2 regions of the Halioglobus sp. HI00S01 genome follow, and region 1 is predicted to be linked to the other one. Evidence: predicted binding sites of a transcription regulator. Region 1 holds the regulator's gene; the other holds the start of a gene.
The links. Region 1 encodes FliA, which starts transcription of late flagellar genes. Its sites were predicted from a motif close to TAAAGTTATNNNNNNNNCGGCCGATANCC; they were not measured.

Region 1 (4,541 bases):
TTTGGGGCGCGGAGGGTGATTTGCAGTGCGATGGAGCCGATGTCCCTGGCCACAGTCTGTTGCTGGATGACAGCCTGCGGCCAGTTATTGCAGATTGCGGGACGCTGGGCGAGCACAGCATGATATGGTTGCAGGCGCGATTTAGTTCAGTGCTGCAAATATTTCCCGAGTTGCCAGATATTGACACGGTCATCGGTCTTTATGAGAGCTGTTGGCTTTCACAGGCTTCGCCCGATACCCAGCTGTGGACGAATGACGAGGTTGCGGCTGTACGAGAATTGGTCTCGGTAGCTGAACTGCATGCCCGTGAGCCGCTGCACTTTGAGGGGCATGACACCACGATGGAGTTGCGGCAGATACCGGTCCGGCTGGCTGGGCCGAGTATGCGCAAGGTAGCCCAACTCAATGCACGACTCTGGCTGGTAACCGTCAGGGCTGACGCCTCGGGTGAAGCCCTTTACTCGAAATACTGGATAAGCTCCGAATGTATGGAAGATGAGACCGTGATCCCCGCGCTTATCGGCCTGGAGCGCTTTAGTGATTTGGCAAGCTTCAGCTACCGTCAACTGACCCAGGTGCCTGGCTTCCAGTGCTGTGAAGGCCTGCGCAGATTTGTCGCACAGGGTTTGGCTGCGGCCGCGCTGCGTGTCCAGCATAGCGACCATCTGGATGACTATGATTTAAGGGCCGAACTGGCAGCAATGCAGGGTCAAGTTGACGCGCGCAGCGCCGATACTCTTCTGGAATCCCTTACTTTTCTCATGATAGCGCGGGAGTTGTTGGTCCCGGCAAACACGAATTAACAGCGATGAGCGATCAAGCAGCAAGTCTAAGGGACTGGGCAATGACACGCGCTCGGCAGGCTCGCGACCAGGCGGGTGACGGTCAAGTGTGCGGCGATAATGCCGGTAAGACCCTTGTGGTTGTGGGCGCCCCCGATGAATCCGACTATGTGGGGCGGCGCATGGCGGAATGGTCGCGCGCTGGCTATGAGTGGCTTGATCCTGCGGGTGGGTGGCAGATTATCGATGCCACCGACGATGATTTGATCGCCGGTCCCGAAGTGCTTCGATGTCCTCGCTGGGCCCTGTGGATAGACTCTGATATCCATGCTTTCCAGAAAGCATACTCCCATCTAAAGTGGATAGCCGGCAACGGTGGTCCAGAGCGCGTTCTGGCGCTGCACGACACAGGTCTGCCGCACAAAGGTCTACTCGACAACCTGGTTGCCGTTGCTGCCGGGCGATGCGACATTAGTCTGTGTTTATTGAATGGCTGAACCGGGGAATTGATTCACATTGCACGCCGTATTCCCGGCTTTCGAAAAATCGACACGCTTTAGAATCCCTGACGTAAAGACAATGAAACGATGGCGCTCAACGCGGCTGTCAGGGATGGAAGAAACGATGTATACGGCAAACGGACAGCTTGAGCAGCGTGACTTGGCCGAGGAATATATTCCGATTGTACGCCGTCACGCACTGAGCCTCAGGGTGCGGTTGCCGGCCAGCATAGAGTTGGATGACCTGGTTCAGGCGGGGTATCTCGGTTTGCTCGAAGCGATGCAGCGTTTTGATGAGAACAATGGCACCCCATTTCAGGCCTATGCTAGTGCCCGTATACGCGGTGCTATGGTGGACGAGTTGCGCTCGCGTGACTGGTTGCCGCGCAGCGTTCGTCGTCGCGCCCGGGAAATGGAAGCCGTGGTGTCGCGGCTGGAGCAATCCTTGGGGCATCCGCCTTCGGAATCTGATATTGCAGCCGCCATGGGAATTGATCTGGAGGACTACCTGCATCTTCTGGCCGATACCAATAACGGCCTTATTCTGCCGCTGGCGCAGTTGGCTGAACAGGGGTGGGAGCCGGGCGACGACGCTGATGAAGATGGCACACCTTATTTGGACGCCCTCTATGAGGAACAACATGAACATTTGGTAGAGGCCGTCGAGGCTGTCCCTGAGCGCGAGCGACTTCTGCTGGCGCTTTATTATCAGGAAGACCTTAATTTGAAAGAAATTGGCTCGCTGATGGGCGTAAGTGAATCCAGAGTATGTCAGTTGCATAGTCAGGCCGTGGCCCGTATCCGTTCAAGGCTGGGACGAACTATGGAGATGAACTGAGCCTAACCCCCAGGCTCAAGTATTGGATTTGCGGGCCGATCATTTGCTTAGGTGAATTGTTTAATTGTGGTGGCGAAGGCAAATGGATTCGGCGACGCTTATTGGGATGGTGGGTGCAGTTATAGTAGTTGCATTGGCTATTGGGCTCGGTGGCTCAGCAGCCACGTTCATCAACTTGCCGGCATTACTGATTGTTCTGGTGGGAACCCTGTTCGTCGTTATGATGAAATTTTCCCTGCACGATTGTCTCAATGCTTTCAGTGTGGCTTCCCGCGCCTTCAAATATCGCCTCGTGCCTCCCCAGGAGCAGGTCGATACACTCGTAGAGATGTCCAAATTATCGCGCAAGGAAGGCATGCTGGCACTCGAGCGGCTAGAGATAGACGACCCGTACCTGGCGGATGCGGTGGTGATGCTGGTTGACGGTATGGACCGCGCATCTGTCGAGGCGCGTATGAGCAAGTTGTCGCAGCAGACGGCGGATCGCCATTCCTGGGGCGCCGAAGTATTTTATGCGGCGGCGGACGTTGCGCCGGCGATGGGTATGATTGGCACGCTGATTGGGCTTGTGCAGATGCTATCGAACATGGATGACCCAAAGAGTATCGGTCCGGCGATGGCAGTGGCCCTGTTAACAACCTTGTATGGTGCGGTGCTGGCCAATGTATTTGCCAAACCGATTGGTGATAAGCTCAGCCTGCGAAAAGACGAGGAAGCACGCAGTAATGCGCTTTCCCTGGACGGTATTCTGGCTATACAGGATGGATTGAATTACCGTATCGTTGAAACGCTGTTAGCAGTGTATCTAAAGCCCCAGCCGCAGGGGGAGGAAACAGAAGAAGTAGCTGAGGCTTCGCGGGCCGCCGCGTGAGCTCGCGAAACTCAGGCTCCAGCGGCGCCCCGGCATGGATGGCAACATTTGCCGACCTTATGTCGCTGATGGTTTGTTTTTTCGTATTGCTGCTGTCGTTCTCGCAAATGGATATCGTCAAGTACAAGAAGCTTTCTGAATCTATGCGACTAGCTTTTGGCGTGCAGCGGGATGTGCCTGCGATGGAGATCCCCAAGGGGACCAGTGTCGTTCGCCGGGAGTTTAGTCCCGGTACACCCAGATCCACGCCTCTGCCTGAATTCAAGCAGCAAACCACGGATCAGGTCAGTCGCAACCTGAAAATCGGGAACACCGACAGCGAGGAATTGTCCGAATACGACGTCGAGAATATGCGGCCGCAAGAAATCGATGAACTGAAGAGTATGCTGGCAGAGCTTGGCGAGGAGGAAGTGCTTCGCAAGGTACTCAAGCAGGGCATTGATGAAGGTAAAGTGGAATTTGATTCGACGCATAATCAGGTGACGATCCGTATCCGTGAACACGGATCTTTTGCCTCGGGCCTGGCGGTGCTCAATGAGGATTTTCTGCCGCTGATCGCTGAGTTACGTTGGGCCTTGCGAGAGGTTCACGGTACGATATCGGTAGAGGGTCATTCGGATGATGTTCCTTTTCGCGGCGCGGGCTATGACTCCAATTGGGAGTTGTCGATTGATCGCGCTATGTCTGTGGCGCGAGAGCTGATGCGCGATGGGCTGCTTGATGAAGATCGCTTTATGGTAGTGGGGCATGCTGATACACACCCGCTAAAGCCCAATGATTCGGTTGCCAATCGCGCCGCGAACCGACGTGTGGAGATCGTGATTCGTGACAAAAAACTTCCACCCATTGCCGAAACCCCGGGTGGCACTTTGGAACTCATCTCCGATTCAGTTCCCTAGTCTGCTTATTGCCCTGACACGTCAGCTATTGGTCCGAAAAGATGACGATTTTCTCAATCGCGTCTATAATTTTCGAGGCGGTTATCAGTGACGTTAGGGAGGACGTCGAGTGCACTTAGTAAAGATCGTTTACATCGAGGACAATATCTCGAATATGACCTTGGTGAGAAAAATTATTGATCTTGTCGACTCAATTGAAATGGTCGGCGCATCGACAGGTAGTGAAGGCATTGAGCTGGTGCGTTCAACGCTCCCAGACATCGTACTTCTGGATATCAACTTGCCGGATATGGACGGCTTCAGCGTTCTACGCACCTTGAAAGAGGACAGTAGCACTGAGCGTATCCCCGTAGTGGCACTTACAGCCTCGGCCACCCGGGCGGAAGTATTGGAAGGGAGAAAATTGGGCTTTGATCGCTACCTCACCAAGCCCTTTAATATAGAAGAATTTCTAGACCTGCTGAGCAATCTCGCACCCACTGCTGAACAATTGAAACTATGAGTCGCTGGGAAATATCCTATGGCCGATAATCACCCGCTTGTAGCACCGAAACATACTCCGAGACAACTTCCTGAGTCGTTGCGGCTGTTGATAGGTGGCGTGGTTTTTGTGCTATTACTCCAATTTATCTACATGGCGTCTGTTACGCT
Region 2 (4,541 bases), on a different contig from region 1:
CCTGCGCCGCCAGATCGACGATGAAATCCAGATCATTTCCCAGGGATTTGACAACACCCTGGTGCTAGACGACTGGAGCGCCGACTTCCCGACCACAAATCCCGATCAAGATGTAGCCTCTGACCAGCCTTTCGTACAGCTTTACACCAGCGGCACAACCGGCAACCCAAAAGGTGTGGTGAGCTCGCACTTTAATATGCTGTCGCTCGCTGCCATGAATACCACGGCGACGCCGCACAGACCGAGCCCCGGCTACTCCACCATTCTCTGCGCCCCCATGTTCCATATTGGTGGCACCGGGTCGATTGTGTACAACATTACCCACGGCATACGCACACTGATGCACCGCGTGTTCGACCCGGTGCGGATTGTCGACGACATCGAGCAGTACGGTGTAAATAACGTGTTCATGGTGCCGGCCATGATTATGGCCGTTCTACAGTTACCGGACATCGAGCAGCGGGACTTCAGCAAACTCAAGCAGGTGTTCTACGGTGCGTCACCGATTTCTGAATCGGTGCTGCGCCGTGCCCTGGAGATTTTCCAGTGCGACTTTATTCAGATGTACGGCATGACCGAGACTACCGGTACCGTCGTCAATCTGACCGCCGACGATCACCGCAAGGCACTGGCAGGGCGCCCTGAACTGCTGCGCTCATGCGGCCGCCCCTCGGTGGGTGGGCGCGCCAAAGTGGTCGGTCTGGAGGGCAATGAAGTTCCACGGGGCGACATCGGAGAAATCTGGTTGTACTCCGATACCAATATGCTGTCTTACTACAATCTGCCCGACGCCACTGCGGCCAACCTCACCGACGGCTGGGTACATACCGGTGACGCAGGTTACATGGATGATGAGGGCTACCTGTATCTAAAAGATCGTATGAAAGATATGGTCGTCAGCGGCGGGGAAAACATCTACCCGGTAGAAGTGGAGAATGCCCTGGCCAAGCACGAAGCGGTACAGGATGTCGCTGTGATCGGTGTCCCCGATGACAAGTTTGGCGAGGCGTTGCTGGCCTTTGTCGTACTCAGTGACGGTGGGCAGCTTGACGCTGAGACAATGATTGCATTCCTGCGGGAGCACATTGCCGGCTATAAGATTCCGCGCAAACTGGAACTCATCGAAGAACTACCGCGCAACCCGTCGGGCAAGATACTCAAGAAAATTCTGCGCGCCCCATACTGGGAGGGCGCAGAGCGGCAAATCGGCTAACGGGCGTCGAAAATTTTGCGCCGCGAATGCTCCATCAGGGCCCATAGAATATTGCTGGAACTCACCTGACCAACCAGCTTGCCGTCCTCCAATACCGGGCGGCGGCGCTGGCGGGTATCGAGCATGGCCTGAGCCACTTCAACAATACCGTCTTGCGGCGACACGGTTGCCAGATCGGTGCTCATGGCATCCCGAACGAATGATTGCTCAGGATCGCCATCGTTGTAGACCGCGGTGAGCACCGCCTTGATGCAATCGAGTTCAGAGAGAATGCCCACAGCGCGACCCTCGTCGTCGGTCACCGTGAGGCCTGTGAGCTTGTATTCGACAATCTTCTCAATAGCTTCCACCAGATTGGCGTCGCTACCAATCGTCAGTGGATTGCGGCGCATACAATCGCCGATAACGCTGGGTCCTGGCATAGAGATTTTCCTCGTGGTTGCCTGTCACCCTACTATAGCAGTGTCAGGCTGCTTCAGCGGGCGCCTCAGGCTTTTTTGCCGGCGGCCTGCGCCTGGTTGCCGGTTTCTTTTTGGCCGCGGCGCGTTTTTTCTTGGATGTAGCAGGCTCTACCGTGGCCCGCTTCTCACGCAAGGCCTCGCGATCGGTACGGGTGGGTGGCGGCCGGCGACGCGATGCCCGTGGGCGGTTCGCCTCGACCGTATCCGGGCGCAGATCGCCGGATTCAAAGCGCACCAGTATTTCTTCCATCGTGCGGCTGATGCGGGTGCACAGACGAATCTGTTCCACCTGGGGATAGGCTGAGTGCTCCCCGCCTTCCATCAATTCAATCAGATCATTTTCAGAGATATGCGCCAGCAGTTTGGTAGGGTTGTACCACTTGAAGCTGGGGACAATATTAATATCCCCGCTGTAGTCCTGGTCCATTAAGGCGTGGACGGTATTAAGCATCCAGTTGAACCGGGGCCAGTTGTCGCCCTGCTTCTGGGCAATGCCGCGATAGAAATTAAGTAATTCCCGGCCGACACCGACACCGAGCGAACCGAGGGCCCGGGTCAGGGGACTGCGGTCCTGATCCGCATCGAGGAACGGCGTAGCGATGGGGTTCACCATGCTGACGATATAGTGGTTGGTGCTGTAGAGGCGCGACAGGCGTTTGGCCGGCAGGTCGTCGGCAATAGAGCCGTCCACCCACTTGCGAGTGGGCAGATAGGTCTGCGCTTCCCCGTGCATGTTCTTGGCCATCAGGGTTACCGGAGGAAAGACGCCGGGCACAGCGCACGAGGCCATGACGGCGGAGCGAATCAGCACGTTCGGCGAGGTAATGGCGTTGAGCAGGCGCGAGCGTTGATGCGGCTCAGCGGGCGCCACAGTGATGCTGATCTGACGACCTGTCTTTTCATAGGCCTCCTGAAACGTCATATCAGGGACCATGCGCGCGATCAGCCGCTCGAGATCACCGGCATCAATCTGCGGGTTGGCGCCGAAGAACATACGGGTAAAGGCACTGGCCTCGCTCTCCGCCTCGAAGTGCACATTGGCGGGCTCAAAAAAGTGTTCGAGCTCGGTGTCAGAATGGGTTCCCACGACACCGGCCATGATTGAACCGGCACTGGAGCCGGAAATGACCCTTGGCAGCAGGTTTTGCTCCTTGAGAGTTTTGACGACGCCCAGATGGTAAAAGCCGAGTATCCCGCCACCTGAGAGCATGAGTGCGGAACGGCCGAAGCAGATGTTCGCGCGATAGAAGAAATCCAGTTTTTCCTGTACATCGATCACGTCAGCGGGCAGCTCCGCTAACAGTCGCAGGCACTCGTCGATTTCGTCAATGTACTGCTCAATCAGGCGCTTGGTACCGAAATTGGCCCGCCGGTATAAACTGGCACGTCCCATGCCACCCATATTGCCGTGGATACCTTCGTTCAGGGTGTAAAGCAGACCGTGGTAATCGTGGCGGGCACGCAGTGTGCGCAACCGGTCCAGACGCAGGCGAATCTGGGAAGCATCATACTGACTGCTCTGGTCCACCTCACGCCAGCGCTTGGCGCCGCTAATCTCGTCGTGCTCCAGAGCGGCCTCGCGCCACTGCTCGTAGCTGTCAGCCTTATACATTCGCTTCTCGAGCTTTTTCAGCTTGCGGGATTTGCGCACCGGGATACCTCTATTGCGTTTTGAAACCACGTGGAGAGCCCAAGCATAAAACATTCGCTGCGCCGGGCATACCCGTTTTATCGGTCGCACCCGGTCGAGATTTGACCACAATCAATCCAATTACCCGCAGGATCGCGTACCATCTTTGTCCACATTAGTGACTAGTTGGTCAAGACTGCGTAAACAGTTGAAAAGCACCTAAAATACAGATACTTACAAACCGAAATACAAACCGAGGTCCAATTTGCGCGCCTATCTGTACGTTTCGCTCATTCTGCTGGTGATTTTTGGTGGTATTTCAGGCTACCTCTATAACAAGTTCAGCGTTCTGGCGAACACTGACTTCAGTCCTCCGCCGGTTACGGTCGCAGCAGCGACCGCAAGAATGGAAACCTGGCCCTCGGTGCTACAGGCGGTAGGCACTATTCGCGCGGTCAATGGTGCTAACCTCGCTGCGGAAGCCAGCGGTGAAGTGACCAACATCAGCGTGGCCTCCGGACAGGAGGTAGAGGCAGGCCAACTGCTGCTCACCCTCAACGACAGCCTGGAGCAAGCCAGCAAGCGCCGGGCAGAAGCCAACCTGGTACTGGCGCGACAGTTGTATGAGCGCGATGAAAGTCTGATCAAGCAGAAATCTATTCCCCAGAGCCAGTACGATCGCTCCCGAGCAGATCTGGATGCAGCGGTGGCGAGCATTGCCGAGATCGAAGCACAGCTGGACAACAAACGCATCGTGGCTCCCTTTGCCGGCCGCGTCGGCATTATCGAGGTCAAGGCCGGCGACTATATCGATTCCGGCACATCGATTACGACGCTGCAGGACTTAGCCCAACTGGAAGTGGACTTTTCGGTCCCGGCCCGCCACTACCCCGAACTTCGCGCCGGCCTCGACATTGCCTTGCGCACAGCTTCCTCAGAGCAGACCTTTGCGGCAACGCTGCAAGCCGTCGACGCCGCCGTTGACACCGGCACCCGCAACCTCGCGCTGCGGGCCCTGCTCAGTGACAGCGAGGGACTGCTGCCCGGCATGTTCGCGCAACTGGATATAGACCTCGATCAGGCACGCGACGTGGTCACCCTGCCCGAGACTGCCGTCACCTACTCTGCCCAGGGCGATACCGTTTACGTGGTCACTGACGACGGCGAAGGCTTGCTCGTCATGCCCCGGGTAATACGCTCCGGTGAAGTGCGAGATGGTCGAATTGAGATTCGCAGC

Region 2: A3709_RS00735 (DUF3336 domain-containing protein) is a predicted target of FliA. The motif match lies at 3,401-3,429, and genes of this name have one in related genera.

The regions. Positions count from the first base shown of each region.
Region 1 covers NZ_LWEE01000265.1:113,970-118,510, forward strand. The annotation lists gene flhF (flagellar biosynthesis protein FlhF) at 1-803, shown strand, start outside; gene A3709_RS17990 (hypothetical protein) at 845-1,279, shown strand; gene A3709_RS17995 (RNA polymerase sigma factor FliA) at 1,407-2,120, shown strand; gene A3709_RS18000 (MotA/TolQ/ExbB proton channel family protein) at 2,203-2,991, shown strand; gene A3709_RS18005 (MotB family protein) at 2,988-3,890, shown strand; gene A3709_RS18010 (response regulator) at 4,000-4,392, shown strand.
Region 2 covers NZ_LWEE01000001.1:155,725-160,265, forward strand. The annotation lists gene A3709_RS00725 (long-chain-fatty-acid--CoA ligase) at 1-1,213, shown strand, start outside; gene A3709_RS00730 (CBS domain-containing protein) at 1,210-1,635, opposite strand; gene A3709_RS00735 (DUF3336 domain-containing protein) at 1,679-3,325, opposite strand; gene A3709_RS00740 (efflux RND transporter periplasmic adaptor subunit) at 3,570-4,541, shown strand, end outside.